Regions from separate parts of the Bradyrhizobium sp. SZCCHNR1015 genome, predicted to be linked through region 2. Evidence: predicted binding sites of a transcription regulator. Region 2 holds the regulator's gene; the other holds the start of a gene.
The links. The regulator LexA, encoded in region 2, represses DNA repair genes until DNA is damaged. The targets are predictions, from matches to a motif close to TGTTCNNNNTGTGTTCNG.

Region 1: the regulator LexA is predicted to act here: its motif matches at 6,626-6,643, upstream of QX128_RS22985 (YifB family Mg chelatase-like AAA ATPase).

What each region holds. Positions count from the first base shown of each region.
Region 1 is NZ_JAUEYW010000013.1:237,238-252,276, forward strand. Features, by position in the region: gene QX128_RS22955 (aminotransferase class I/II-fold pyridoxal phosphate-dependent enzyme) at 1-670, shown strand, start outside; gene QX128_RS22960 (DNA translocase FtsK) at 682-3,159, shown strand; gene QX128_RS22965 (outer membrane lipoprotein carrier protein LolA) at 3,328-4,116, shown strand; gene QX128_RS22970 (DUF2336 domain-containing protein) at 4,136-5,206, opposite strand; partial or broken gene QX128_RS33250 (ATP-binding protein) at 5,439-5,540, shown strand; gene QX128_RS22975 (hypothetical protein) at 5,785-6,207, shown strand; gene QX128_RS22980 (hypothetical protein) at 6,204-6,506, shown strand; gene QX128_RS22985 (YifB family Mg chelatase-like AAA ATPase) at 6,689-8,227, shown strand; gene QX128_RS22990 (hypothetical protein) at 8,327-8,803, shown strand; gene QX128_RS22995 (PAS domain-containing hybrid sensor histidine kinase/response regulator) at 8,939-11,173, shown strand; gene coaA (type I pantothenate kinase) at 11,222-12,178, opposite strand; gene QX128_RS23005 (phosphoribosyl-ATP diphosphatase) at 12,211-12,534, opposite strand; gene hisF (imidazole glycerol phosphate synthase subunit HisF) at 12,612-13,388, opposite strand; gene hisA (1-(5-phosphoribosyl)-5-[(5-phosphoribosylamino)methylideneamino]imidazole-4-carboxamide isomerase) at 13,400-14,134, opposite strand; gene hisH (imidazole glycerol phosphate synthase subunit HisH) at 14,194-14,844, opposite strand; gene QX128_RS23025 (DUF2628 domain-containing protein) at 14,841-15,039, opposite strand, start outside.
Region 2 is NZ_JAUEYW010000005.1:2,312-17,350, reverse strand. Features, by position in the region: gene QX128_RS10130 (LpxI family protein) at 1-29, shown strand, start outside; gene lpxB (lipid-A-disaccharide synthase) at 56-1,219, shown strand; gene QX128_RS10120 (phosphatase PAP2 family protein) at 1,792-2,469, opposite strand; gene gltA (citrate synthase) at 2,822-4,126, opposite strand; gene gltX (glutamate--tRNA ligase) at 4,428-5,852, opposite strand; gene QX128_RS10105 (glutamine--tRNA ligase/YqeY domain fusion protein) at 5,989-7,677, shown strand; gene QX128_RS10100 (hypothetical protein) at 7,708-7,920, opposite strand; gene QX128_RS10095 (ComEC/Rec2 family competence protein) at 8,063-10,366, shown strand; gene QX128_RS10090 (hypothetical protein) at 10,321-10,578, opposite strand; gene QX128_RS10085 (hypothetical protein) at 10,748-11,188, opposite strand; gene lexA (transcriptional repressor LexA) at 11,478-12,176, opposite strand; gene glp (gephyrin-like molybdotransferase Glp) at 12,382-13,593, opposite strand; gene QX128_RS10070 (LysR family transcriptional regulator) at 13,806-14,759, opposite strand; gene QX128_RS10065 (MBL fold metallo-hydrolase) at 14,844-15,039, shown strand, end outside.

The DNA.
Region 1 (15,039 bases), on a different contig from region 2:
CTACCTTGCGACGCCGGCCAACCCGCAGGGCTCGGTGGCATCAGCGGACTATATGCGCAAGCTGGTCCGGCTCGCCAACGCCTACGGCTTCCTGATCTTCAGCGACGAATGCTATTCGGAGATCTACACGAAGGCGGCGCCCGGCAGCATGCTGGAGCATGCCGGGCCCGACTACACCAATGTGGTCGCGTTCCAGTCACTGTCGAAGCGCTCCAACGTGCCGGGCATGCGGATCGGCTTCGCCGCCGGCGACCGCCGATTCCTCGCGGGCTTTCACGAGCTGCGCAACGTCGCGGCGCCGCAGGTGCCGGTGCCGCTGCAGCACGTGGCGGTCGCCGCCTATGCCGACGAGGCCCATGTCGAGGACAACCGGCGGCTGTACCGCGCCAAGTTCGACCTCGCCGACCAGATCATCGGCAACCGCTATGGCTACAGGCGGCCCGATGGCGGCTTCTGCGTCTGGCTCGACGTCACTGAGCGCGGCGGCGACGAGGAGGTGACGCTGCGGCTGTATCGCGACGCCGGCGTGCGCGTGGTGCCCGGCAGCTACCTGGCGCGGCCGCAGGCCGACGGCTTCAATCCGGGCCTCGGCTACATCAGGCTGGCGCTGGTGGCCGATGCCGAATCCACCGGTGAGGCGTTGCACCGGCTGGTCGAGGTCCTGGGATAATCGCGGGGCTGATGCAGATGCCGGCGATCGAACGAGTCATTCCCCTGGTCAACCACCTGCCGACGTCGCTGCGCGACGCGCTGGTGCGGCGGCTGCGCGAGCTCGCGGGCCTCTGCCTGATCGCGCTGTGCGGCGTGGCCGCGGCGGCGCTGATGACGTGGTCGGTGCAGGACCCCAGCCTGAGCCACGCCACCTCGCGCGCGATCCGCAACATCGTCGGCTATCCCGGCGCGATCAGCGCCGATCTCCTGATGCAGATCCTTGGTCTCGGCTCGATCATGGCGATCCTGCCGCTTTCGATCCGCGGCTGGCGGATGATGACGCACCGGCCGTTCGACCGCGAGGCGCTGCGCTTCGGCGCCTGGATTCTCGGCGCCGTCATCGCCGCCGGCTTTGCCAGCTGCTGGCCGCGCTCGCATGCCTGGCCGCTGCCGACCGGTCTCGGCGGTGTCGTCGGCGATGCCCTGGTGCGCGCACCGGCCGTGGTGTTCGGACCGCCCGGCGTGATCTATCGGCTGGTGCTCGGCGCCCTTCTTCTGGTGGCGATGATCGGCTGCCTGCTGGTGGCCGGCGGCATGGGCGCGAAGGAAGCCGACCCGAGCCTGCTCGCCGACGAGGACGACGACACGCCGCTGGCCGACCCGGAGGACGATGACGACCGCAAGGCGATCCGGCTCGGCTGGGTGTTCCACGCCATCATGAGCGCCAAGGCGCAGGTCGTCTGGTTCCTCAGCACGGCCTACCGCGCGCTGGTGTCGTCAGGACCGCAGCCGCGCGCCGCCGCCGCAGGCCGGCAGGAGCCGAGCCTCGGCCGCGGCCAGGGCAAGCCGACGCTCGCGCCCGAGATGGACGAGGACGGCGGCGACGAGGAAGAAGCCGAGGAGGGCGAGGACGAAGAAGAGGAGGAGGAGCCCGCTCCGAAGTCGCGCAAGAAGCCGGCGCCGAAGACTCCTGCGAAAAAGTCCAACGACAAATACGATCTGCCCTCGGTCTCGATGCTGGCGGCGCCGAAATCCTCCGACCGCCAGCCGCTGTCGAAGAGCGAGCTGGAGGCCAATTCGCGCGCGCTGGAAGGCGTGCTGCAGGATTTCGGGGTGCGCGGCGAGATCGTCAAGGCGCATCCCGGCCCGGTCGTCACGCTGTACGAGCTGGAGCCCGCGCCCGGCATCAAGTCGTCGCGCGTGATCGGCCTGGCCGACGACATCGCCCGCTCGATGAGCGCGCTGTCGGCGCGCGTCGCCGTCGTGCCCGGCCGCAACGCCATCGGCATCGAGCTGCCCAACGTGCATCGCGAGAAGGTGTACCTGCGCGAGCTGCTGGTGGCCAAGGAGGCGACCGAGAGCGTCGCAAAGCTGCCGCTGTGCCTCGGCAAGAACATCGGCGGCGAATCCATCATCATCGATCTCGCCCGCACCCCGCACATGCTGATCGCCGGCACCACCGGCTCGGGCAAGTCGGTCGCGATCAACACCATGATCCTGAGCCTGGTGTATCGGCTGCGCCCCGATCAGTGCCGCCTCATCATGGTCGACCCCAAGATGCTCGAGCTTTCCGTCTATGACGGCATCCCGCATCTCCTCACGCCCGTCGTGACCGACCCGAAGAAGGCCGTGGTCGCGCTGAAATGGGCCGTGCGCGAGATGGAGGAGCGCTACAAGAAGATGGCCAAGCTCGGCGTGCGCAACATCGACGGCTACAATGCCCGTCTCGGCGAAGCCCGCAACAAGGGCGAGGAGCTGACGCGCACCGTCCACACCGGCTTCGACAAGGAGACCGGCAAGGCGATCTACGAGGAAGAGAAGCTCGACCTCGATCCCCTGCCCTACATCGTCATCATCGTCGACGAGATGGCCGACCTGATGATGGTCGCCGGCAAGGACATCGAAGGCACGGTGCAGCGCCTCGCCCAGATGGCGCGCGCCGCCGGCCTGCACGTGATCCTGGCCACGCAGCGTCCGTCGGTCGACGTCATCACCGGCACCATCAAGGCCAACTTCCCGACCCGCATCTCCTTCCAGGTGACGTCGAAGATCGACAGCCGCACCATCCTGGGCGAGATGGGCGCCGAGCAGCTGCTCGGCCAGGGCGACATGCTCTACATGGCCGGCGGCGGCCGCATCAGCCGCGTGCACGGCCCGTTCTGCTCCGACGAGGAGGTCGAGAAGGTGGTCAAGCATCTCAAGGCCCAGGGCTCGCCGGAATATCTCGAGGCGGTCACCGCCGAGGAGCCGAGCGAGGAGGATGGCGCCGTGTTCGACGCCACCGGCATGGGCGGCGGTGGCGGCGGCGACGACCTGTTCTCGCAGGCGGTCGCCGTGGTCAAGCGCGACCGCAAGGCCTCCACCAGCTACATTCAACGGCGGCTGCAGATCGGCTATAACAAGGCCGCTTCGCTGATGGAGCGGATGGAACAGGAAGGCATCGTCGGCCAGGCCAACCACGCCGGCAAGCGCGAGATCCTGGTGCCCGAGGAGGAAGGCGGGTTCTGACGGCCCGATGGCCGCAGAAACGCCGCTTCGGTGCCCGATCTTCACGCGATTACGATCACGCTGCCCGGCCGAACCGGGATAGAACGCGTAAAACCTCAGGACGTCGTTTTGAAAAGCTCCTTGTTGAACAGCACGTTTTCGTATCACGCAGCTTGGCGCGGGCGCCGGATCGGCGCCTGGCTGGTCGCCTGCGCCGTGACGACATGCTCCATCGCCGGAGCGTCCGGTCACGCCGCCGCGCAAGGCACGCCGGCTCCGAAATCAGGCCCGAAGAGCGGCTCCCAGCTCAGCGCCTCCGACCAGCAGCGGGCCGGCCAGAGCCCCTCGACCACCCAGACGGCCCCGCCCAATCCGGTCATTCCCGATCCCCGGCGCAACGTGCCGGCCAGCATCTTCACCTCGTTCGACGCCAACCAGAAGGCGCAGGCGGCCAAGGTCAGCGCCTATCTGTCGTCGCTGCAGACGCTGGTCGGGAATTTCGTCCAGGTCGGCCCGGACGGCAGCAAGACCAAGGGTGATTTCTACATCCAGAAGCCCGGCAAGGTCCGCTTCGAATATGACCCGCCGACCCCGATCGACATCATCGCCGACGGCTCCTCGCTGGTGGTGCGCGACCGCAAGCTCGCCACCCAGGACGTCTATCCGCTGTCGCAGACGCCGCTGCGCTATCTCTTGTCCGACCGCATCGACCTGTTGAAGGACACCAACGTGATCGCGGTCGCCGCCGACGACCTCTACGTCACGATCACGATCGAGGAGAAGCAGGCCCTGATCGGCACCAGCCGGCTGATGCTGATGCTCGGCGCCAAGGACGGCCAGCTCAAGCAGTGGACCGTGACCGATCCGCAGGGCTACGACACCACGATTGCCGTCTACAATCTCGATACGACCAAGAAGCTCGACCCGGCGATGTTCAAGATCGACTTCACGGCCTACCCGTCGACCCCGCCGGGCTGACGCCGCTTCCCGCGCTCGCTCAGCGCGATTCGAGCCCGCGCACCTTCCACTGCGCTTCGGACAGCGCAAGCTTCTCGAAGCGCTTGCGCGCCTCTTCGAGGTCATCGGCTGGAAGCGCGTCGCAGCCGGGCCGGTCGCGCAGGATCATCGACGTCGTCGCCCAGCTCAGCCGTGCCGCCTTGCAGGCCAGCAGCAGATCCGTGAGGCGATCCTCCTCCAGCAGCGTCTCGATCGTCTCGATGGTGACGACGCAGAGCAGCGCCAGCGCCGCGATCACGGCAGGGAAATCGCCGGTGGCACAGAAGCGGTTGACGGCGGAGTCGCCGAGCTTGCCGGTGCGGCTGAGGGCGGCGACCTCAGCCTTGACCTGCTGATAGTCCCAGATCGCGCGCATCGCCGCGCCGGGCGAGCGGGTCGGCGTCGCCTGAAGGGTCGCGCGGGTCGCCGGCGGTGCGGCCTTGATGAAGCGGGCGCGGGCGCCCTCGCTGGCCGCGGCGACGAAGGCCCGCGACAGCTTGGCCGGCAGGTCGGTGCGCAGCGCGAGCTTCTCGGCGAGATCCTCATCGCGCTCGGCGATCTTGAACAGGCTGCGATAGCCATCCTCGGACAGCTTTGCTGTGAGGTTCTGCGCCAGCGCCATGCGGACCGCCGGAAAGCCGCGCGCGATCAGCTGCGTCGTTAGGTTGTCGCCGATGCCCCTGCGGCTGGCGAGCGCGACGAGATGCGCCGGGCTGCCGGTGCGGATGAACTCGGCGAGGTCGCGCTCGGTCAACACCGCCGCCTTGGCCAGCATCGGCCCGGCGACGCGCAATTCGGGGTGAACAGCGAGCATCCGCGCCGTCGCGTAAGGCGCGCGCTCGACGCCGGCGAGCGCCATGCTCAGCTCGGCCAGCAGTTCGGTCGCGACCTGCGGCATCAGCCGGGCAAACATCTGATCGTAGAGATCGAGCTGCTCGTTCGACGCCGGCCGCGGACCGGCCAGGAACAGGCTGGTGGTCCGGCGCAGCATGTCGGTGGCGAGCTCGGACACCGTCCGCGCATCACCGGCGGGCGTCTTGGCGGTCGGAGCTGCCGCGGGCGCTGGAGGCATCACACGTCCCTCGTTGGGCGCCTCTCGGCCGTGACGGAGGCGCGGGTCGATCATCGATTGCGGAAGAATGCGAAGGCCGGACTAAAGGGGCGTTAAGCGCAGCGGACGGAGCTGAAACCCCACGCGGCTGTCGTTAATGGATTGCGGCAGAGCGCGGCAACGACGATGTTCCCGTATTGTTCTTGCGATTGGGGGCCGCTTCCGCCACCGTCACTGGCAGGAGGGGAGCCCCATGGTCCAGCGCGTTTCCACCGTTGCCTTCGAGGGGATCGAGGCCCGCGCGGCCGACGTACAGGTCCAAGTCGCGCCCGGCCTGCCGGCCTTCGCCATCGTAGCTCGTCAATGACGACTCTTGCGACAAGTTTCGCGGAATGGGTCCATGTTCGAAACCGAACCCTATTGCCCCGCTGCGGGCTCGGGTTCGAACTACTTGACTATTGGAGGCGGCCGCCATCGACGTTGCTGTTGTTGTTGTCATATTGAGGAGGCACATCTAACGGTTCCGATCATGCGGCAGGTATGATACCAATCTCGTTCATTGGGCTTCGGCACGCTGCTTTGGTTGGACATTCAATGCGATGAATTGGTCAGCATTTTTTCCTGCTCCGGCCCTCATCAATGGCGCTCGCAGCACCGTACTGCAAACCCTGTCCTGGATGATGGTGCTTCTTGCGCTGGCTCTCGTTGGATCAGCGGTTGCTCACATTGCAGAATGGCTTTTGGTGCTACTCTCTGTTCTCCTCTCAATCGACTTCATCGTCTTTATTGGCGCATACATCTACTTTGCTAAGATCAATCCCGAGCTTCTTCGGTCCGAACAGTATGCGATTAGGAAGCTGGAAATCGAACACCGGATTGTCGGCGACGACATGACGGGACCCATTGAAGAAGTAGTGGAAGCCGAAGTGGTTCAAGAGCCCCGCAGGCTCGCCCGAAGGCCTCGGCTTATCGCTGGTGAGACTTCCCCGACTAAGAAGTCTCGGTCAAAGGGTTCCCAATGAGCCTCTTCATTGTCGCCACGAACGATCTGACAAAAGATCAAGAGCGTGCCTTCATTCAGTTTGCGCGAGAAAACGGCGCGTCTTGGTGGCATTACCTGAAAAATCTCTGGCTGCTTGATACGCCAGAAAACCTGACCATCGAAGCAATTCGCGATCAGATCATGGAGGAAATTGCTCCCGGCGTTAACGTCTTGGTTTTCGAACTAACTGGCGAGGCCAGTTGGGCGGGTTTTGGCCCGGACAGTGAAAATCGGAGCATGTTCCGCTGGATCCAGAAACATTTTGGCAGCGAGGCCTAGTGGTTTGCACATGGCACCCGGGATTACTGCAGATAAATTACGAGGCGCCGCCGAGAGCTTGAGGTCAGCGACCGGTTGGAGGTTCTGACCGTCATATGATGGCACGATTGAGACGAGGATGTTCCCGTATTGTTCTTGCGAACAAGGCCTGCTTCCGCTAGCTTGTCGCTGGGAGGGGCATCATGGTCCAGCGCGTTTCCACCGTCGCCTTCGAGGGGATCGAGGCCCGCGCGGTCGACGTGCAGGTCCAGGTCGCGCCCGGACTGCCGGCGTTCGCGATCGTCGGACTGCCGGACAAGGCGGTGTCGGAGGCGCGCGAGCGGGTGCGCTCGGCGCTGATCGCCTCCGGGCTGGCGCTGCCGGCGCGGCGGATCACCGTGAACCTGGCGCCGGCCGACGTGCCCAAGGAAGGCAGCCATTACGACCTGCCGATCGCGCTCGGCCTGATGGCCGCGATCGGCGCCATCCCGCCCGATGCGCTCAGCGGATTCACCGTGCTCGGCGAGCTCGGCCTCGACGGCTCGATCGCGCCGGTCGCCGGCGTGCTGCCGGCCGCGATCGGCGCCAATGGCCGCGAGGAAGGCCTGATCTGTCCGGCCGCCTGCGGTGCCGAGGCGGCGTGGGCGAGCCCCGATTTGCAGATCATCGCGGCGAGCTCGCTGATCCAGATCGCCAACCACTTCAAGGGCACGCAGGTGCTGTCGCGGCCGCAGCCGAAAATCCAGGAGGCGCCCGCGAGCCTGCTCGACCTGCGCGACATCAAGGGCCAGGAGAGCGGCAAGCGCGCGCTCGAGATCGCCGCCGCCGGCGGGCATCACCTGCTGATGATCGGCTCGCCCGGCGCCGGCAAGTCGATGCTGGCGGCGCGGCTGCCGTCGATCCTGCCGCCGCTGTCGCCGGCCGAGCTCTTGGAAGTGTCGATGATCGCCTCGGTCGCCGGCGAGATCGAGGGCGGCGCGCTGACCAACCGGCGGCCGTTCCGCAGCCCGCATCATTCTGCCAGCATGGCGGCGCTGACCGGCGGCGGCCTGCGCGCCCGCCCCGGCGAGATCTCGCTGGCGCATCAGGGCGTGCTGTTCCTCGACGAGTTGCCGGAGTTCGATCCGCGCGTGCTGGATTCGCTGCGGCAGCCGCTGGAGAACGGCGAGGTCTCGATCTCGCGCGCCAACCACCGCGTCACCTACCCTGCCCGCTTCATGCTGGTCGCGGCGATGAATCCATGCCGCTGCGGCAACGCCTTCGAGCCCGGCTATGCCTGCAAGCGCGGCCGCATCGACCGCTGCACGGCCGACTACCAGACGCGCATCTCCGGCCCGCTGATGGACCGCATCGATCTGCGCATCGAGGTCCCCGCCGTCACCGCCGCCGACCTGATCCTGCCGCCGTCCAAGGAAGGCTCGGCCGAGGTCGCTGCCCGCGTCGCCGCCGCGCGCGACCTGCAGCGCGAACGCTATGCCAAAGCGCGCCTGCCGCAGGTCAGGACCAATGCCGAAGCGCCCGCCGCCGTGCTCGACGAGATCGCCAAGCTCGACGCCCCCGGCCAGAAGCTGCTGCGCGAGGCCGCCGAGACGATGCGGCTGTCGGCGCGCGGCTATCACCGCGTGCTGCGCGTGGCGCGGACGCTCGCCGATCTCGATCACGCCGAGGCGATCGGCCGGCTGCATCTGGCCGAAGCGCTGTCGTATCGCGCGCTGGCGGAGGACAGTCGTCACGCGGCGTGACTGCCCGCCCCTTCAACACTCTGGTAACGACTTCTCTTTACGCTCCGACAACCATAAGGCCCGCGTTTCGTCCTCAGGCCTGCCGCGTCGGTGCGTATCATGTTGCGTTTCAAGGTCATCGTTTCGGCCGTGCCGCTGATCGCGGCCGTGGTCATTGCCAAGGTCGAATTGGCACCCTCCCCGCAGCCCTGCATTGCCGTCGGCGCCGACAGCGCCTCGCTTGGATCGGCGCCGTTCCACGCCGATCTGCATGTCGACTTCACCGACGATCCCGCGCTCGCCACGGTGCGCGTGGCCCTGGCGGACAGTCCGGAGGCGGCCGATGTCGTCGTGGTCGACGATGCGCCCGTGGAAGAGGATCGGGGTTGCGGCATCACGGCCGCCACCCAGGTCGTCGCGATCGCGGCTGATCGCCTTGCGGGTTCGCAGCGGATCTATCTCGCCAGCGATGATGCCGATGGCCGCGCCGACTATCGCATCTACGTCCGCTCCAGCCACACGACGGCCAGGGACGCCGCCGCATTGATCGTGGCGGCCCGCAATCATTCCTCATCGCCGGCCAATCCGGTTCTGTGACTCGGGCTAACGCCCGGTTCACCATCTCTGCACCGCCGGCTGGCGTGGGCATGACCTTTCAAAGTCTCAGCAATACCGACGCCGCATGGTGCGGGTCGGCGAGGACATTGGGATCGGAAGCTGGGGGTGAACGAGATGGGACCGATTTTTCACGTCAGGCTGCGCCTGCGCCGGTTCATGCGCCGTCACCGCACCATCTTCGCCATCCTGCGCTCGCTGATGATCTTCTCCGCCGGCTTCGGCGGCGCGTACGGCTTCATCAAGGCCAGCATCTCCGACAACTCCGGCTATAACCCGCACACGTTCGCGATCGGAGCCAGCTTCCTGTTCGCGCTCGCCTGCGTCGGCCTGGCCACGCTCAGCATGCGGCTGCGTTTCGTCGCCAGGAAGATGCACAAGATCGCGCTCCACAACGAGGTGCTGGCCGACCGGAACTGGGAGCTGCAGGAAGCCGAGCAGCGCGCCCGCAATCTGTTCGAGCAGCAGGGCGATCTCATCGTCATGCGCGCCCGCGACGGCACCATCGTCTTCGTCAACGACGCCTATTGCCGGATGGCGGGTCTCGACCGCGACAATCTGCTCGGCAGCGCGTTCAGCTTCCAGCTGATCGAGCAGGGCGACAGCGCGCTGGAGCCGAACGGCACCCGCGTCCACGACCAGCGCATCGAGAGCGCGATCGGACCGCGCTGGATCGCGTGGCGCGAGGCGCTCGTGCGGTCCGACGCCGGCGAGCCCGCCCTGCTGCAATGTGTCGGCCGCGACGTCACCGACCGCACCGAAACCGAGCGCGCGCTGGCGGAGGCGCGCGACCAGGCCAACGCCGCGAACCGCGCCAAGTCACGCTTCCTGGCGATGGCGAGCCACGAGATCCGCACGCCGCTGAACGGCATCCTCGGCATGAGCGGCCTGTTGCTCGACACGCAGCTCACGCCGGAGCAGACGACCTACGCCAAGGCGGTCCGCACCTCGGGTGAAGCGCTGATGTCGCTGATCGACGAGCTGCTCGACTATTCGAAGATCGAGGCCGGCAAGCTGGCGCTCGAGGCGCAGCCGTTCTCGCTGGCAGCGCTGATCGAGGAGATCACCGAATTGCTGGCGCCGCGCGCGCAGGCCAAGCAGCTGGAGATCGCGGCCTATCTCGACGAGCGCCTGCCGACCTGGGTGACGGGCGACGCCGCGCGGCTGCGCCAAGTGCTGCTCAACCTCGCCGGCAACGCCATCAAGTTCACCGCGACGGGCGGCGTTGCCCTGATCGCCGAGCCCGGCATCTGGCCGAACGAGATCAGCTTCCAGGTGCGCGACACCGGCATTGGCATCGCAGCCGACGCGCAGGACCGCATCTTCCGCGAATTCGAGCAGGCCGACGACAGCGTGGCGCGCAGCTTCGGCGGCACCGGGCTCGGCCTTGCGATCTCTGACCGGATCGTCAAGCGCATGGGCGGGCGCATTTCGCTGCAAAGCCAGCTCGGCGCCGGCTCGACCTTCGAGGTGGCGGTGCCGCTGCCGCCGGCGCTGGAGCGCGGCGAGCAGAACAGCTTCCGCGGCCCCGACCTCGCCGGACAGTCGATCATGCTGGTCGCGCCGGCCGGGCTGCAGGCCGAGCTGATCGAGCGGCGCCTGCAGAACTGGGGCGCGCAGACCTGCCTGATCGCCGAGGCCGAGGTCGCGCGAGCCCTGCTGCCCGAACGCGCCTGGCATGCCGTGCTGGTCGACGACGCCATCGGCAGCGATGAATCGCTGCGTCTGGGCCGGGTCGCGCACCACCATACGACACGGCTGATCGTGCTGGTGACGCCGGCGAGCCGCCACGAGCTGGCACCGGCGGCGCCATTCCACGGCTATCTCGTCAAGCCGCTGCGCGCCGCCTCGCTCGCCGCGCGCGTGAGCTTCGACACCGACGGCACGGTCCTCGCCGACGATCCGGTCCCGACGATCGCGCCGCCGATCGCGGCTCAGGCCGGCGCGGGCCTGTCGATCCTCGTCGCCGAGGACAACGACATCAACGCGCTCCTGATGCGCTCGCTGCTGACCAAGCTCGGCCATCACGCCGACATCGCCGTGCATGGCGAAGCGGCGCTCGACTCCTGGCTCGCGGCGCGCTCGGCCGGCGCGCCATACGATCTGATCCTGATGGATGTGCAGATGCCGAAGCTCGACGGCATCGCTGCCGCCAGGCGCATCCGCGCCATCGAGGCCAGCGAGCCCGGCGGGCGCACCCCGATCCTGGCGCTGACGGCCAATGCCCTGGTCGAGGACCGCTACGCCTGCTTCGAGGCGGGCATGGACGGGTTCCTGGTCAAGCCGATCGATCGCGACAAGCTCGACGAGGCGCTGGCGAATCTGGCGGCGGCGCGACAGGTGCCAGCGTAAGGAATTAGTTGGGGCGGATCAGCCCGGCGCCGCGCCCGCCGGCCCCGTTTACAGCCGCCTCAGCGCCACCGTCTCGATCTCGTGATCCGCGCCCTTCTTCAGGATCAGGGTCGCGCGCGGCCGTGTCGGGAGGATATTGTCCTCGAGATTGGCCAGGTTGGTGCGCTCCCAGATCGCGATCGCGGTGGCGATGGCCTCCTCGTCCGACAGCAGCGCGTAGCGGTTGAAGTAGGACCTGGGATCATGGAACGCCGTGTCGCGCAGCGACAGGAAGCGCTTGACGTACCATTTGCGCAGGATCGCCTCGTCGGCATCGATATAGACCGAGAAGTCGAAGAAGTCGGAGACGACCGGCACGGCCTTGCCGTCGCGCGGCAGCGGACCGGTCTGCAGCACGTTGACGCCTTCGACGATGAGGATGTCCGGCTGGTCGATCTCGGTCCACTGATTGGGGACGATGTCGTAGCTCAGATGGGAATACACCGGCGCGCGCACCGGATGGCGGCCGGCCTTGATGTCGGACAGAAAGCCGAGCAGCCGCGGCAGGTCATAGCTTTCCGGAAAGCCCTTCTTCTGCATCAGGCCCTGCCGCTCCAGCACCGCGTTCGGATACAGGAAGCCGTCGGTGGTGATGAGATCGACCTTGGGCCGCGGCGACCAGCGGGTCAGCAACGCCTGCAGCACGCGCGCTGTGGTCGACTTGCCGACCGCCACCGAGCCGGCGACGCCGATGATGTAGGGCATCTTGCGGTCGCGGATGCCGAGGAACTGACGCTGCGCGTAGTACAGCCGCTGCGCCGCGTCGACATACATCGACAGCAGTCGCGACAGCGGGAGGTAGATGTCCTCGACCTCCTGAAGGTCGAGACGATCGTGCATCGACCGCAGCTTGGAGAACTCGCCGGGCTCCAAGGTCATCGGCGTGTCGTTGCGCAGCTCGGCCCATTGTTCGCGGGTGAAGACGCGGTACGGATTATATTGTTGTTCGGTGGTGCGCATATCCATGACGCTGCCCTTCGTTTCCCCGCCGCCGCGCCCTACTCCGTCTTGCGCGACGCCTTTTCTTCCAGCCCCGATTGACCGGTGCGCTTGCCGAGCGCCGCCTCGACCTCCTCGAGCCGGACGTCGCGCGACTTCAACAACACCAACAGATGAAACAGCAGATCGGCGCTTTCGGAGATCAGATGCTCGCGGTCGGTGCCAACAGCGGCGATGACCGTCTCGACCGCCTCCTCGCCCATCTTCTTGGCGCATTGCGGCGGCCCCTTGTCGAGCAGCTTGCGCGTATAGGACGCCTCGCCGCCCGCCGCGGCGCGCGCGTCGATGATGGCAGCGAGATCGTGAAGCGTGAAGCGGGACATCAGCCGGTACTCGGAACGCCTGCCCGACCACGGCGGCCGGACCAGCGTTCATCTAACATTTTTGCGACGCAATGTCGTCAGGGATCGAGCCGCATCGGCAGGCCCTGGCGCACCATGTGCTCCTTGGCCTGCCGGATGGTAAATTCCCCGAAATGGAAGATCGACGCGGCCAGCACCGCGGTCGCGCGGCCCTCGCGGATGCCGTCCACCAGATGATCGAGGTTGCCGACACCGCCGGAGGCGATCACCGGCACCGGGACGCTGTCGGCGACCGCCCGGGTCAGCGGCAGGTCGAAGCCCTGGCGGGTGCCGTCGCGGTCCATCGAGGTCAGCAGGATCTCCCCTGCCCCCAGCGATACCACCTCCTGGGCATATTCCAGCGCATCGATGCCGGTCGATTTGCGGCCGCCATGGGTGAAGATCTCCCAGCGCGACCCGCCGCCAGGCCGCGACACGGACTTGGCGTCGATCGCGACCACAATGCACTGCTCGCCGAACTTCTCGGCCGCCTCCTTGACGAATTCGCGCCTGCTCACCGCGGCCGAATTGATCGAGACCTTGTCGGCGCCGGAACGCAGCAGGGTCTTGATGTCGTCGATGGTGCGCACGCCGCCGCCGACCGTGACCGGCATGAAGCAGGCCTCCGCCGTGCGCCGGACGACGTCCAGCATGATGCCACGGTTCTCATGGGTGGCGGTGATGTCGAGGAAGCAGAGCTCGTCGGCGCCGGCGGCGTCATAGGCGATCGCCGCCTCCACCGGATCGCCGGCGTCGCGCAGATTGACGAAGTTGACGCCCTTGACGACCCGTCCGTCCTTGACGTCGAGGCAGGGAATGACACGGACCTTGAACATCCTGTTTCCTCCTACGCACGCGCCGCGCGGATCAGCGCCAGTGCTTCCGCGGGATCGAGGCGGCCGTCATAGAGCGCGCGGCCAGCGATGGCGCCTTCGAGCTTTTTCGCCCGTGGTGTCAGCATCGCCTTGACGTCCTCGATCGAGGCCAGGCCGCCGGAGGCAATCACGGGGATCGAGATGGCGTCACCGAGCGCGATCGTGGCCTCGAGATTGAGGCCCTTGAGCAGGCCGTCGCGCGCGATGTCGGTGAAGATGATCGCGGCGACGCCGGCGTCCTCGAAACGCCTGGCGATGTCGAGCGCCGTGACCTCGGAGGTCTCGGCCCAGCCTTCGACGGCGACCTTGCCGTCGCGGGCATCGAGTCCGACGGCGACGCGGCCGGGGAAGGCCTTGGCTGCGGTCTTCACCAGCTCGGGATCGCGCACCGCCGCGGTGCCGATGATGACACGGGTGATGCCTTTGCTGAGCCAGGCCTCCACCGTCTTGAGATCGCGGATGCCGCCGCCGAGCTGCACCGGCATGTTGACGACTTTCAACATCGCTTCCACGGCGTGCGCATTCATCGGCTTACCGGCGAAGGCGCCGTCGAGATCGACGACGTGGAGATAGTCGAAGCCCTGGTCGGCGAAGCTCTTGGCTTGCGCAGCGGGATCGAGATTGAACACGGTGGCGCGGGCCATGTCGCCCTGCTCCAGGCGCACGCACTGGCCGTTCTTCAGATCGATGGCAGGAAAAAGGATCATCGGAGCTGTCTTTCAGGCAAGCGCCCTGCCCGCCTCCTGGACGGACAGGCGCGCTGCGCTCACGGCTTCCACTTCAGGAAGTTGGAAATGAGGGCGAGACCGAAACGCTGGCTCTTCTCGGGATGGAATTGCGTGCCGATCGCGGTGTCCTTGCCGACGATCGCGGTGACCGGACCGCCGTAGTCCGCGCGCGCCAGCACGTCGTTCTCGTTGACGGCATTCAAGTGATAGGAGTGCACGAAGTAGGCGTGCAGGCCCTTCGGCCCGAGCGGCAGCCGCTCCAGCACCGGATGCTCTTGCAGCACATCGAGCGTGTTCCATCCCATGTGCGGGATCTTCAGGCTCTCGTCGCGAGGCGTGATCTTCTCGACGTCGCCGGAGACCCAGTCGAAGCCGTCGGTGGTGACGTGCTCCTTGCCGCGCGTCGCCATCAGCTGCATGCCGACGCAGATGCCGAAGAACGGCCGCGCCTTGTGGCGCACGGCCTCGGTCATCGCCTCCAGCATGCCATCGACGGAGTCGAGTCCGCGGCGGCAGTCGGCGAAGGCGCCGACGCCGGGCAGCACGATGCGGTCGGCGCGATACACCGTGTCCGGATCGCGCGTCACCACGACCTTCTGCGGATCCGCCATGCCGCGTGCGGCGCGCTCGAACGCCTTGGCGGCGGAATGCAGATTGCCGGAGCCGTAATCGATGATCGCGACACTCATCGTCCACCTCCGGGTTCTGGGAACAAGCCAATGATGCTGGCATGCGGCAGCGGCGGCGGGTGCTGCCCATTGCCATTGTCACGCGACGGCGGCGGTGCGCCGCGATCGACGGTGTAGTTGCTGTAGCCGAGATCGCTGCGCCGGGCGGCCCAGCGCTCGAAGAAGCGGCGCTCGGCGGCATCGAGATCGTCGGCC
Region 2 (15,039 bases):
GCGTGTTCATCACGGGTGTCACGGCGTGACGTTCCGGCCTCCGGCAGGCCCGGCGATGCGCAGGATCTGCCTGGTCGCGACCGAAGAGTCCGGTGATCGCCTCGGCGCCAGCCTGATGAAGGTGCTGCGCCAGCAGCTCGGCGACGGCGTCGAGTTCTCCGGCGTCGGCGGTCGCGGCATGACACGCGAGGGGCTGGTCTCGATGTTTCCGATCGAGGAGCTCTCGATCGTCGGCTTTACGGCGGTGCTGAAGCAGCTGCCGAAGATCCTGCGCCTGATCCGCGGCACGGCGGATGCGATCGTTGCAGCTCAGCCCGACGTGCTCGTGATCATCGACAGCCCGGATTTCACCCAGCGGGTGGCGAAGAAGGTTCGTGCCCGCGACGCCACGATTCCGATCGTGAACTACGTCGCCCCCACCGTGTGGGCGTGGCGGCCAGGCCGTGCCAGGGCGATGCGCGGCTATGTCGATCATGTGCTGGGGCTGCTGCCGTTCGAGCCGGAGGCGTTCCGCAGGCTCGGCGGCCCGCCCTGCACCTATGTCGGCCATCCCCTGATCGAGCAGCTTGCAACGCTCCGGCCGAATGCGGCCGAGCAGCAGCGTCGCGACGCCAAGCCCCCGGTTCTTCTCGTGCTGCCGGGGAGCCGGCGCAGCGAGGTCGCGCGTCACATCGCCGTGTTCGGTGAGACGCTGGCGCGGTTGCGTGCGCAGGACGTCGCGTTCGAGGCCGTGGTGCCCACCACGCCGCATCTCGAAGCGGCGGTGAGGGCAGGGGTAGCGAACTGGGAGGTCGCGCCGCAGATCGTCACCGCCGAGGCCGAGAAGCGGGCCGCTTTCAGGAGCGCCCATGCAGCGCTTGCGAAGTCGGGCACCGTGACGCTGGAGCTCGCGATTTCCGGCGTGCCGATGGTCACGGCCTACCGGGTCGGCGAGGTCGAAGCCTTCATCCTGCGACGGCTCATCAAGGTGCAATCCGTGATCCTCGCCAATCTCGTGATCGGCGACAACGTCATCCCGGAATTCCTGCAGGAAGCCTGCACCGCCGACAATCTCGCGCCCGTGCTGGCGGATCTGTTGAGCAACGGCCCGATCCGCGCGCGTCAGGTCGAGGCGTTCAATCGCCTCGACGCCATCATGTCGACCGGCGCATCGTCACCGAGCATGCGCGCCGCCGACATCGTGCTGGAGACGATGCGCGGGGGACGGGCAGGGAACTAATCAGGTCGAGTCCGAGCTACAGTCTAAGCGCCGCGAGAGGTGTAAAACGATGGTCGACCAAGACGATCTCCCCTGGGAGGGACAATGCGCCGATGCCGCGTACACGTTCGCATTGCGACGCGCGGAATGGTCTGCGCGAAACCCTCACAGTTTGCCTGGGCCGCTGAACGAGATCATCGGCACCTTGATGACAGAGCTATGGGACCGGAATTTCAGCCAAACTGACATCCGTGTGGCCTTCGACGCAGCCGTGCGAGGTATGCCGCGTTACGCCGCGGGATCAGAGCGACGCAGCCCGACGTCCACAAGGTTGGCGACCGACGATTGGCGTGCCGCCGAAGGATAGGCGATGAGTCCAGCGGACTCGCCGACAGAACGCGCCGCGCGACGGTGGGCCTGCTGCCGCCTTGCGGCGACCGCTTTGCCCACCTACGGCGGCTCGCCAAGTCGCTCACTTCAACTGCTCCACAAGAAAGCTGGTCGTTCGTGTGAGCGCGTCCGTTGCCTTGGACACTTTTAACGGGCTGTCGCGGCTCAATCGGCAGTCGGCCTTTGTTCCGCGGCTCGAAGCTCTACGAGTGCACCATTCGCACGAGGTCTTTTCCGAGCTGTTCCAAGCTCAGAAACAAATTTGAGGCTTCGGCCAAAAAAACGAAAAGGAATGCATGCACCAGATACATGCGGTTGCCGAGAGTAACGAGCATACGTTCGATGACGACGCGCGGATATGAAGGCCTGGTGAAAAGCACGACGAATGCTACGCCAAGGACCAGCGAGCCGATCACGTCGCTTGGATAGTGAAACGCAAAGGCGACCCTGGATAGCGCAACGACGACGGTCGCCCAAAGAAAGCAAAGCCATCCAGCCCATCTGTTCTCGATGAACACCACCGTCGCGAGGCCGAAGAACAACGTCGCGGTGTCGCTGGGAAACGAACTCTGGCGGTCCCAGCTCCAGGGTACGGCGACGGAGTTCACATGAAGCGCCGGGTCCAGGAGAGGACGCGTGTGGACAAAGACGTGAAACTGGAGCCAGACAGACAGCATCGTCGCCAAGCAGACTCCGAACAGTCCTGCCAGCATACGACTCCGGCGCTTTGCACAATCGTCCACGAACCACAGCGCGACAAGCGAGCCGAATATCGGAATTCCTCTGAACAGGGAATTGGTCGCAAGCTCATAGAGACCGGCATGCGTTCCGGCGAGCGCGTTTATTCCAAGCAACAGGTCCTGATCCAAATTGCCAGTCATCTCCTTAGCCAAGCCTAAATATAACTGCGGGACAGCCATCCCTCGCAGACTGCGTCAATCGGCAGCAAGCAGAACATGCGCTTTTGGTTAACCCTGCCGCCCGCGGCGTCGTCGTATGCCCGGTCCCACATGATCATGTCTCCAGCATCAGCTCGAGACGGTCCTCGTCGAGAGGCTACGCCGTCCCCCCGTCTTGCTGATCGGTTCGCCGATCGACGGTTGGGACTGCCGCGTTGCCGATCTTTGCGACGCATCCCAAGCTTCGGCGCAAGAGCATCCAGCCGTAACGAAAAAGGCCCATCCAGCGTGCTGGACGGGCCTTTGGTGATTTGATGTCTCGCGGCGGGCGCGATCAGCCGCGCTTGTCCATCTCGACGTAGCTGCGCGTGGTCACGCCGGTGTAGAGCTGGCGCGGACGGCCGATCTTCTGCTGCGGATCCTCGATCATCTCGCTCCACTGGCTGATCCAGCCGACGGTGCGGGCGACCGCGAACAGCACGGTGAACATGGAGACCGGGAAGCCCATCGCCTTCAGCGTGATGCCCGAGTAGAAATCGACGTTCGGGTAGAGCTTGCGGTCGATGAAGTACTGATCGCTGAGCGCGATCTTCTCCAGCTCCAGCGCGACCTTGAGCATCTGATCGTCGGCGTGGCCCGTCTCCTTGAGCACCGCGTGACACATCTTCTGCATGATCTTGGCGCGCGGATCGTAGTTCTTGTAGACGCGATGGCCGAAGCCCATCAGGCGCACGTCGCTGTTCTTGTCCTTCACCTTGGCGATGAATTCCGGAATCTTGTCGACGGTGCCGATCTCGGCCAGCATGTTCAGCGCAGCCTCGTTGGCGCCGCCGTGCGCCGGGCCCCACAGGCAGGCGATGCCGGCGGCGATGCAGGCGAACGGGTTGGCGCCCGACGAGCCGGCGATGCGCACCGTGGAGGTCGAGGCGTTCTGCTCGTGATCGGCGTGCAGGATGAAGATCTTGTCGAGCGCGTCGGCGAGCACCGGGTTCGGCTTGTACTCCTCGCACGGCACGGCGAAGCACATGTTCAGGAAGTTCTCGGCGAAGGACAGCGAGTTCTTCGGATAAACGAAGGGCTGGCCGATGGTGTATTTGTAGGCCATCGCCGCCAGCGTCGGGATCTTCGCGATCATCCGCATCGACGCGATCATGCGCTGCTTCGGATCGTTGATGTCGGTGGAGTCGTGGTAGAACGCGGCGAGCGCGCCGACCGAAGCGACCATGACCGCCATCGGATGCGCGTCGCGGCGGAAGCCGTGGAAGAAGCGCGACATCTGCTCGTGCACCATCGTGTGGTGGGTCACGCGATAGTCGAAATCCTGCTTCTGGGCCTTGGTGGGGAGCTCCCCGTACAGCAGCAGATAGCAGGTCTCCAGGAAGTCGCCCTTCTCGGCGAGCTGCTCGATCGGATATCCGCGGTATTCGAGGACGCCGGCGTCGCCGTCGATATAGGTGATCTTGGACTGGCAGCTGCCGGTCGAGGTGAAGCCGGGATCATAGGTGAACATCCCGGTCTGGGCGTAGAGCTTGCCGATGTCGATGACGTCGGGACCCACGGTGCCGCTCAGGATCGGAAGATCGAAATTCTTGTTGCCGACGGTGAGCGTCGCGGTCTTGCTTGCGGATTTTGCGTCCATCGTTTGTCCCCGATGAGATCGTTAGGCTTGGCCCTTGTTCTTTGTGAGAGATGGCAGGGCGGGTGGACTTTATCTAGTGCGGTGGCTTTGACATTCGCGTCACTGTCGCTGCCAACAGCTTAAGAAGGTCAAATCCGAAACCGTACTGGAATCTTATGCTTACTAGTGTCCTTCGGCCCAAACATCGCTCAACGAGCCCGCCGCAACGTGTGAAGAATGTCCGAGCCGGGAAAACCAGCGGGTGCCGCGCAAATGCGTATCGTATTGCCCTGTGCGCTGCAAGATGGGGGTCCATGAGACCTTATGAGGTGGTCTGGTCCTCCAGGCGGCCCAAGGATTCATCACGCCCCAGGATCGCCAGAACGTCGAAAATGCCGGGTGAGGTGGTTCGGCCGGTGAGCGCCGCGCGCAGCGGCTGCGCCACCGCGCCCAGCTTGAGATTGTTGGCCTCGGCAAACGCACGCAGCGCGGCTTCCGTGGCCGGTCCGCTCCAGGACTCGACAGCGGCCAGCGCGTCATGCAGCCGGCCGATCAAGGCGCGGCTGTCCGGCGTCAGCAGGGCGGCGGCCTTGGCGTCGATCGGAAGCGGCCGGTCGGCAAAGATGAAGGCGGCGCCGTCGATCAGCTCCAAGAGTGTCTTGGCGCGTTCCTTCAGGCTCGGCATCGCCAAAGTGAGCTGCGCGCGCGTGGCGTCGTTGAGCTTGGCTTTGAGAGCCGCGCCGTTCGGCACGTAATTCAGCACGTCCTCGAACTGCCGCACCAGCGCCGCATCGTCGCTGTGACGGATGTAGTGGCCGTTGAGGTTCTCGAGCTTGGCGAAATCGAAGCGCGCTGCCGAGCGGCCGATCGCCGGCAGGTCGAAAGCTTCGATCATCTCCTCGGTGGAGAAGATCTCCTGGTCGCCATGGCTCCAGCCGAGCCGTACCAGGTAATTGCGCAGCGCCGACGGCAGATATCCCATCGCGCGGTAAGCATCGACGCCGAGCGCGCCGTGGCGCTTCGACAGCTTCGAGCCGTCGGGCCCGTGAATCAGCGGGATGTGCGACATCGACGGCACCGTCCAGCCGAGCGCATCGTAGATCTGCTTCTGGCGCGCGGCGTTGATCAGATGGTCGTCGCCGCGGATGATGTGGGTGACGCCCATGTCGTGGTCGTCGACGACCACCGCCAGCATGTAGGTCGGATTGCCATCGCCTCGCAGCAGCACGAGGTCGTCGAGGTTCTCGTTCTGCCAGACCACGCGGCCCTGCACCTGATCCTCGATCACGGTCTCGCCGGTCAGGGGCGCCCGCAGCCGGATCGTCGGCTTGACGCCTTCGGGCGCCTCCTTCGGATCGCGGTCGCGCCACAGCCCGTCATAGAGCCGGGTGCGCCCTTCCGCGCGCGCCTTCTCGCGCATTGCCGTCAGCTCCTCGGCGGTGGCATAGCAGCGATACGCCATGCCGCTGGCGAGCAGTTGCTCGGCGACCTCGCGATGGCGCGCGGCGCGGCTATATTGGTAGATGACCTCGCCGTCCCAACCGAGTTCGAGCCATTTCAGCCCGTCGAGGATGGCGTCGATCGCCGCCGTCGTCGAGCGCTCGCGGTCGGTGTCCTCGATTCTGAGCAGCATCTTGCCGCCGCGGCCCCGCGCATACAGCCAGTTGAACAGGGCCGTCCGGGCACCTCCGATGTGGAGAAAGCCGGTCGGAGAGGGGGCAAAGCGTGTGACGATCGGGGAGGTCATGGGCGGCAGCACGAAATCCAGGCAGGGGCTATGAAGGGCGGGGGGTGTATAGCAGGCCTATCGCATAACTAAAGCCTTCCTTGGGGGAGGCGGATTTGGCAGATAGGCTGCCAAATTCCGGAGCAGGATATTCTTGATGACCACGACGACAGACACGGCGGCGACGGCAGAGGCAGGGCGCGACTTTATCCGCGACATCGTCCAGGCCGATCTCGACAGCGGCAGGCACAAGACGGTCGTCACCCGGTTCCCCCCGGAGCCGAACGGCTATCTGCATATCGGCCATGCCAAGTCGATCGGTCTCAACTTCGGCATTGCCCAGGAGTTCGGCGGCCGCTGCAATCTGCGCTTCGACGACACCAATCCGACCAAGGAAGAGCAGGAATATATCGATTCCATCCAGGCTGACGTGCGCTGGCTCGGCTATGACTGGGGCGACAACCTGTTCTTCGCCTCGGACTATTTCGAGCGGCTCTACGACTGGGCCGAGGGCCTGATCAAGGCCGGGCTCGCTTATGTCGACGACCAGACGCAGGAGGAGATCCGGCTGTCGCGCGGCACGCTCACCGAGCCCGGCAGGAACAGCCCGTTCCGCGACCGCTCGGTCGAGGAGAATCTCGACCTGTTCCGGCGCATGAAGGCCGGCGAATTTCCCAACGGCGCGCGCGTGCTGCGCGCCAAGATCGACATGGCGGCCGGCAACATCAACCTGCGCGATCCCGTGCTGTACCGGATCCTGCACGCCCATCACCCGCGCACCGGCGATACCTGGAAGATCTATCCGAGCTATGATTACGCCCACGGTCAGTCGGATGCGATCGAGGGCGTGACGCACTCGATCTGCACGCTGGAATTCGAGGATCACCGGCCGCTCTACGACTGGTTCCTGGACAAGCTGCCGGTGCCGTCGCATCCGCACCAGTACGAATTCGCGCGCCTCAATCTGACCTACACCCTCTTGTCCAAGCGCGTGCTGACGCGGCTGGTGCAGGACGGCCACGTCTCCGGTTGGAACGATCCGCGCATGCCGACCATCGCCGGGCTGAAGCGCCGCGGCGTGCCGCCGGCGGCGGTGCGCGAGTTCATCAAGCGCATCGGCATCGCCAAGGCCAACAGCATCGTCGATGTCGGCATGCTCGAATTCTGCATTCGCGAGGAGCTCAATCGCACGGCGCAGCGCCGGATGGCGGTGCTGCGGCCCTTGAAGGTGGTGATCGAGAACTACCCGGAAGGCCAGGTCGAGGAGCTCGAGGCGATCAACCACCCCGACGACGCTTCCGCCGGCACGCGCAAGATCGCCTTCTGCCGCGAGCTTTATATCGAGCAGGACGACTTCATGGAGAACCCGCCCAAGAAGTTCTTCCGCCTGTCGCCCGGCAACGAGGTGCGGCTGCGCTACGCCTATTTCATCAAGTGCCGCGACGTGATCAAGAACGATGCCGGCGAGATCGTCGAGCTGCGCTGTACCTATGATCCGGCGACCAAGGGCGGCAACGCGCCGGACGGACGCAAGGTCAAGGCGACGATGCACTGGCTGCCGGCGGCGCAGTCGCTGAAAGCCGAGATCCGCATCTACAATCAGCTGTTCGCCAATCCGAGTCCGAACGCCGCCGACTTTACGGCCGACCTCAATCCCAACTCGTTGGAAGTGCTGACCGACGCCCGCATCGAGCCGGCGATCGCCGCGAGCAATTCGGACGCGCCGATGCAGTTCGAGCGCCAGGGCTACTTTGTGCGCGATCCGGACTCGACGCCCGACAAGCTCGTGTTCAATCGTACCATCGGCCTGCGCGACACGTTTGCGAAGGAGGTCGCCAAGGGCTGAGGCGAGCGGAAGCCGCGGGACGCTTGCAGCTCAGCTGATCGCGTCCTGGCCGGCGTTCGTCAGGGTCGGCACACCGTCGGTGAGCTCGACGAGCCCGCGCTCGGCGAGGAGCGAGAGGTCTTCCTCGGCGACTGGGGACAGCGTGAGCCGGTGGGCCTTGATGTCCCGGAGAGTCCAGCGGAGGTGGATCGCCCTCTCGAGCGCGAGATCGGCGAAGGGGTCGTCAATACCTTTAGCGTCCATACCCCGATAAGCGCGTGCGACGCGAAAAGTTCCAAGCCAGGTGCGCGTGCAGAAAGCCAGGATTCCCGTTCCGTTCTGCTAGGCGGCCTCGCGCAGCTTCCGATAGCCTTCCCGTCCGGTCGGGTCACGGGTGGTGTTGGCAATGGCGGAGCCGGTCAGGCCGCCAGCAGGACGTCCAGGAGGGCGGCGCGGGATCGCGGGCGTGATGGCCGACGTCTGGCCGCCGCGGGGCGCGCTGGCCGGCGGCTGGCCCGCGATCCGGCCCGGCGCGTCATCGGCGTTCGCCGCGCGCCTCAAGATCTGGGCGGCCGAGGAGGCCGGCGCGGGGCGGCTGCTGCCCTGGGTGCCGGTGGCATTCGGGGCCGGCATCGCGCTGTATTTCACCGCCGATCACGAGCCTGTGCTCTGGATCGCCGCCATCACGGCGGCGCTCCTCTGCCTCGTCGCCATCATGATGCGGCGGCATCGGCTGTTTCCGGCTGCCGTGATGATCGCGGCGGCGGCGTGCGGCTTTGCCGCCGCGACCATCAAGACCGCGCGGGTGGCGCATCCGGTGCTGGCGCGGCCGCTGTATTCGGTGGCGCTGTCCGGCTTCGTCGAGGCGCGCGACATCCGCGAGCGCAGCGACCGCATCGTGCTGCGCGTCACCGCGATGGAGAGCCCGCGCAACGCGATCACGCTGGCGCGGGTGCGGCTCGCGGTGCGCAAGGGCGCGGCGCCCGAGGTCGGCAGCTTCGTGCAGCTCAAGGCGCGGCTGCTGCCGCCCATGGCCCCGGTGCGGCCGGGCTCCTACGATTTCGCGCGCGACATGTTCTTCCAGGGCATCGGCGCCTCCGGCTTCGTGATGGGCGCGATCACGACGGCGCCGCCGCCGCAGGCCGCCGGCTTCGGCCTGGGCTATGCGGCGGCCATGCAGGGCCTGCGCGATGCGATCGATGCGCGCATCCGCGGCCGGCTGTCGGGCGACGAGCGGGCGATTGCCACCGCGCTGCTGACAGGCCGGCGCGACGCCATCACGCCCGATGTCAACGACGCGATGTTCATTTCCGGCCTCGGCCATGTGCTGTCGATCTCAGGCTATCACATGGCGGTCGTGGCCGGCGTCGTGTTCTTCGCCGTGCGCGCGCTGCTGGCGCTGATCCCCGGCCTTACCGTCAGCCACCCGATCAAGAAATGGGCGGCGGCCGCGGCGCTGGTCGCGGCGGCGTTCTATCTGTTGCTCTCAGGCGCGGAGGTCGCGACCCAGAGATCGTTCTTCATGACGGCCGTGGTGCTGATCGCGGTCATGGTCGACCGCCGCGCCGTCACTTTCCGCACGCTCGCGGTCGCGGCGATGATCGTGCTGATCGCAGCCCCCGAGGCGCTGGCGCATCCGAGCTTCCAGATGTCGTTCGCGGCAACGCTCGGCCTGGTCGCGCTGGTGCAGTTCGGCCTGCCCAGGCTGTTCGCGACGCCGGACAGCTCCACGACGCAGCGCGTCGCGCTGTGGGGCGGGCGCGAGCTCGCGATGCTGCTGCTGGCCTCGCTGATCGCCGGGCTCGCGACCACGCCCTATGCCGCCTTCCATTTTCATCGCGTGACGCCCTATGGCGTGCTCGCCAATCTCGCGGCGATGCCGGTGGTCTCGGCGCTGGTGATGCCGGCCGGCCTGATGGGCTTGCTGGCGGCGCCGTTCGGCCTGGATGGCGTCTGGTGGTCGCTGATGGGCCTCGGCATCGACTGGATGATCGCGGTGACGCGCTGGGTGGCGGCGCTGCCGGGCGCGGTCGGGCGCATCCCGGCCTTCGGCATCGGCCCGCTGATCCTGGCCAGCCTGGGCGTCATCCTGATCGGCCTGCTGCGCACACCGCTGCGCTGGTTGGGCGCCATGGGGCTTTTGGCCGCCACCGCCTGGGCGGCCGCGACGCCGCTGCCCGACGTCCTGGTCGCCGGCGATGGGCGCGCGGTGGCGGTGCGCGGCCGTGACGGACGCCTGCATGTGATGCGCGCCGGCAAGGATGTGTTCGCCACCAAGGAGTGGCTCGCGGCCGACGCCGATGCCCGGCTGCCGGCGGACGCCTCGCTCGCCGATGGCGTCTCCTGCGACGAGGCGGGCTGCGTGGTCGCGATGGCCGACGGCCGCTTCGCCGCCATGACCTTGCGCGCTGAGGCGCTCGCCGACGATTGCGCCCGTGTCGCGCTGATCGTCACCGCGCGCGCCGCGCCGTCATCCTGCGCGGCGGCCGTGATCGATCGCGAGCGGCTGCGGCAGCAGGGCGCCTTGTTGCTGGTGCAGCAGGGCAAAGGCTTGGCCGTGACGCCGACGCGTGCCGGCGGCACCGACCGCCCATGGTGGCCGGCGCCCGCCGAGGCCGGCGAGTTCGACACGACGCTGACGCCGCGTGCGCCGGCCGCGCGGCTTCAGGACGCGACGCCGCCGGAGACGGAGCAGGGCGAGCAGGATTGAGCGCCGGGCAGCTCGAAGGTGCCGAGATGATACTCGGTGTCGTCTGGTCCATCGAACAGCGAGGGCCCTTCGACCAGCGTGAACGCAGCGCCCGGATAGCGTTGCCAGATGGCGACGTCATCAGCCGTGACCGTCAGCCATCCGAACGCAAGCATGTAGCGGCCGGGCTCGGTGATCCGTCCGGCCTTGTTCCAATCGATCTTGTTGACCACGGCGGCAAGCTCCCCCGGCAAACAATGCCGGCCGAGGGATGTCGTTCCTATCCGATGCGATGCCGGACGTTCGCCCGAGAGGACTTTGCGCTTGCAGAACCCAAGTCTACCAAGTCTCCCACCTTCGAAAGCGCGCTCACGACCGACAGAAATGCCGACGCGCAGACCCTCAGGTGATGCTGATGCGGCGAATCGGTGTGGCCTGCGACGTCGGCACGTCCTCGGCGATGTCCGGGCGGCGCTCTGCCGGCTGCTTGCTGACCGGCAATTGCAGCACGGTGACGCGCTGGCCCTCGCAGAGCTGGGTCACCAGCACGTGGCGGCCGTCGGCGAACTCGATCGCGTCGTGATGGCGATCGGGAATGTGCGTCTCGATGCTGTTGAACTTCGCGACGCGCTCGCGGATCGTCCGGGTCCAGAGCCAGCGGCTGTCGTAGCGGACGTCCTCGGCGAAGGCCAACTCGGTGCCGGGCAGCATGCAGACTGCGACGGTCGGCTCGCTCTCCAACGCGAAGCCGCGGGTGGCGGTGCCACGGAAGGTCATCGAGATCAACGTCTCGCCGACCTTGGCGGGACGGGACGCAACCGCATGGAGGCTGTAGTCACACATCGGATCGCTCCTCGTTGAGAGATAGCCGACCCACGCTCCCCCCGGACAGGCGCAGGCCTCTATCAGAGTGGACATCGATGGTGATGTTAGCGCGCGCTTCGCGGCAATTCTGCGCTGATCTGCATCGCGTGTGCCCGCGGCTGATCACAAGCGTTTGAGCATGCCGCGCTGCACATCATGAAGTGCATTCGCGTGTGACGTATTTGCTGGCCGCTTCCAGCTTGGCTGGCTTCTCGCTCGGCGGCGACAGCGCGTGCGCCCGCCGCCGGTCGACCGATCCCCTTCGCGATCAGTACTTGCGGTACAGCCCGACCAGCTTGCCTTGGATCTTCACCCGGTTCGGCGGCAGGATGCGCACCTCGTAGGCGGTGTTGGCCGGCTCGAGCGCGATCGATGCGCCGCGACGGCGGAAGCGCTTCAAGGTCGCTTCCTCATCGTCGATCAGCGCCACCACGATGTCGCCGGTGTCGGCGGTCTCGTTGCGCTGGATCAGCGCCATGTCACCGTCGAGGATGCCGGCATCGACCATCGAGTCGCCGCGCACCTCGAGCGCATAGTGATCGCCGTTGCCGAGCATGTCCGCAGGCACGCTGATGGTGTGGCTGCGCGTCTGCAGCGCCTCGATCGGGGTACCGGCGGCGATGCGGCCCATCACCGGCACCGCGACAGGGCGCTCGCCATCGTCTAGCGCGGGAGTACTGGTGCGCACCTTGCCGAGATTGCCTTCGATCACCGACGGCGTGAAGCCGCGACGGTTGCCCGCGGCCTGCGACAGCTCGGGCAGCTTGATCACCTCGATCGCGCGGGCGCGATTCGGCAGCCGGCGGATGAAGCCGCGCTCCTCGAGCGCCGTGATCAGGCGATGAATGCCGGACTTCGAACGCAGATCGAGCGCATCCTTCATCTCGTCGAAGGACGGCGGCACGCCGGCTTCCTTGAGCCGCTCGTTGATGAACCGCAGAAGTTCGTACTGTTTGCGCGTCAGCATTTCGACCTGGTCCCCGGTTTGTTGTTGTCCGAGTCCAGGAGCTGCGCCTTGAGCACAAGCCGGCTGAGAGCGCCCTGGAGTCGGACCGTCATCGCGTCGCCCGCAACATACTAAAAACAAATCATGAACGGACACTATATGTTCGATGTGTGTTCCGCAATCCTAAAAATATGATGAACGGACCGGGCTTTACCGGGGAAGCGGCTCAGTTCGGCAGGCGCAGGATCTCGCACGGGCTGCCGGCAGGCGCCTTCGGCGCAAACGCCGGCCGGATCACCAGCGCCTGCGACAGCGCGAGGTTCCCGAGCAGCGACGAATCCTGCTGGCTCACTGGGGTGGCTACCAGCGTGCCGTCGGCGCGCTCCTCGAGCTGCGCCCGCAGATAGTCCTCGCGCGAATCGTTCGCCCCCAACTCGCGGCCGAGCAGGGCGGTCTCGCGCGGCATCACGGCCTCGTCGCGGCCGAGCAGGCGCCGAATCAGCGGCACCATGAACAGGATGGCGCAGACATAGGACGACACCGGATTGCCGGGCAGTCCGATCACCCTGATGTCGCCGAGCCGTCCGTGCATCATCGGCTTGCCCGGCCGCATCGCGATCTTCCAGAACGCCATTTCGACGCCCTCGGCCTCCAGCGCCTGCTTGACTAGGTCGTGATCGCCGACCGAGGCGCCGCCGGTCGTGATCAGGACGTCGGCCTCTGCCGCGCGGGCGCGCCGGATTCCAGCGACCGTCGCCGCCATCGTATCCGCGGCGATGCCGAGATCGATCGGCGTCGCGCCCTCGCTGCGCACCAGCGCCCGCAGCGCGTAGCCGTTGGAATAGACGATCTGCCCCGGGCCGGGCGTCGAGCCCGGCATCACCAGCTCGTCGCCGGTGGCGAGCAGCGCCACCTTCGGCCGCCGCCGCACCGGCAGCGCCGGATGATTCATGCTGGCCGCCAGGGATAGGTCGCGGTCGCTGAGCCGGCGCCCGGCCTTCAGCAGCACCATGCCCTGGTGGAAGTCGACGCCGGCCGGCCGGATGTGCCGGCCTGTGATCGCGGCCTCGGTGATCACGACATGGCCGTCCTCGGCGATCGTGTCCTCCTGGATCACCACCGCGTCGGCGCCTGCGGGGACAACGCCGCCGGTGAAGATCCGCGCCGCCTCGCCGGGCCCGACCACGCGATCGAACGGCCGTCCCGCCGCGACCTCGCCGATCACCTTCAGCCGCGCCTTGGCCTTGGCTGCGTCGGCCGCGCGCACCGCATAGCCATCCATCGCCGACATCGCCTCGGGCGGCTGCGTCCGCAGCGCCGCGAGGTCGCGGGCCAGGATGCGGTGATAGGCCTCGTCCAGCCCGACCATTTCCTCAGCCAGCGGCTCGGTGCCGGCGAGCACCGCGGACAACGCATCGGAGACCGGCATCAGGGCCATGGGATTACCTTCGGACGAAGACGGGCAGATCGACTGAATCGCCTTCTAACCGAACGCGCACGGGGTGGCCAAGAGCCTAAGCCGCTCCCGGCTTTCCGATCGTCTGAAGGTGCGTCGCGTGGCCCGCCGCCTCACGATCGCGCGAGAAACTCTGCAATCATGCCGGGGGGGCAGTCGCGATCTGCTCACGTGCACACGGAGTCCCGACGGAGCTATCCGGCAGCCGCGCGACAGGCGGCGCGCTCGGTGGTGTGCAGGATGTCCGCCACCATGTTCCGCAGCCAGACCGATGCCGCGTCACGATCGAGCTGCAGCGGCCAGACCATCGAGACCGCCGGCAGCCGCAACTTCAACGGCGCCGGACAGAGCGCCAGCCCAAACCGGGGTCCGTAGAGCCTTGCCATCCGGGTCGGGATCGTGGTGATCACCGGTGACGCGGCCACCGTCGCCAGCACGCTGAGGAAATCCGAGGAGGCCGAGACCACGTTGAGCTCGGTCCCGATCTCGTCCAGCGCCGCCTCCAGGCAGCCCTGCAGGCTGTTGGTCAGCGTCACCAGTGCGTGCGGAAGCGACAGATAGGCATCCAGGCCGATCGGTGTTTTCATCGCGATGCGCTTTGGATTGTAGACGCAGCTCAGCGCCTGCTCGAACAGGAACTGGGATCGGTGCCGCAGCGCCACCGCCTCGAAGCAGCCGACGCCGACATCCAAGGCGCCCTCGTCGAGCAGACGATGCACCTCGTTGCGTTCGGTCGGACGGCTGAGAAGCCGCACGCCGGGCGCCGTTCGACGCAGCTCCGCCGTGAGTTCGGGGATCAGCAGCAGCTCGACCTCGCTCGAGAATCCCAAGCGGATGGTGCGCTGCTCGGTCGCTGGGTCGAACTCCGGTGCGGCGTGCAACGCAGCCTGCATCTGGGCCAGCGCCGCCCGAACCGGTCCGGCCAGCACCGCAGCCTTGGGGGTCGGCTGCATGATCGTGCCGACGCGGACGAACAGCTCATCCTGCAGCAGCACGCGAAGCGTCGACAGCGAATGGCTCATCGCCGGCTGCCCCACCTTCAGGCGCGCCGCCGCGCGTGTCACGCTGCGCTCCTGCATCAGCGCGTCGAACGCGACCAGCAGATTGAGGTCGAAGGAGCGAAGATCGAAATGATCGATGGACTGCATGAGTTGGATCGATTTGAGGAATGCATGACCTAATCGTAGATCTCGGCCCAGACAAGATCACCGTTCGGATCGAGGCCGCCAAACATGCAGGACATCACGACCTATCGCGTCGGGGACGCCACCATCAGCAGGATTTTCGAGATCGGTCTCGATGCGGTCGAGGGCGAGTTTCTGTTTCCAGGCGTGGACGCCGCCAGCATTGCCCGCGAACGCGGCCGTTTCGGGCCGGGATCGGTCGATCCGCGCACGGGATCGCTGCGCCTGAGCATCCATAGCTGGC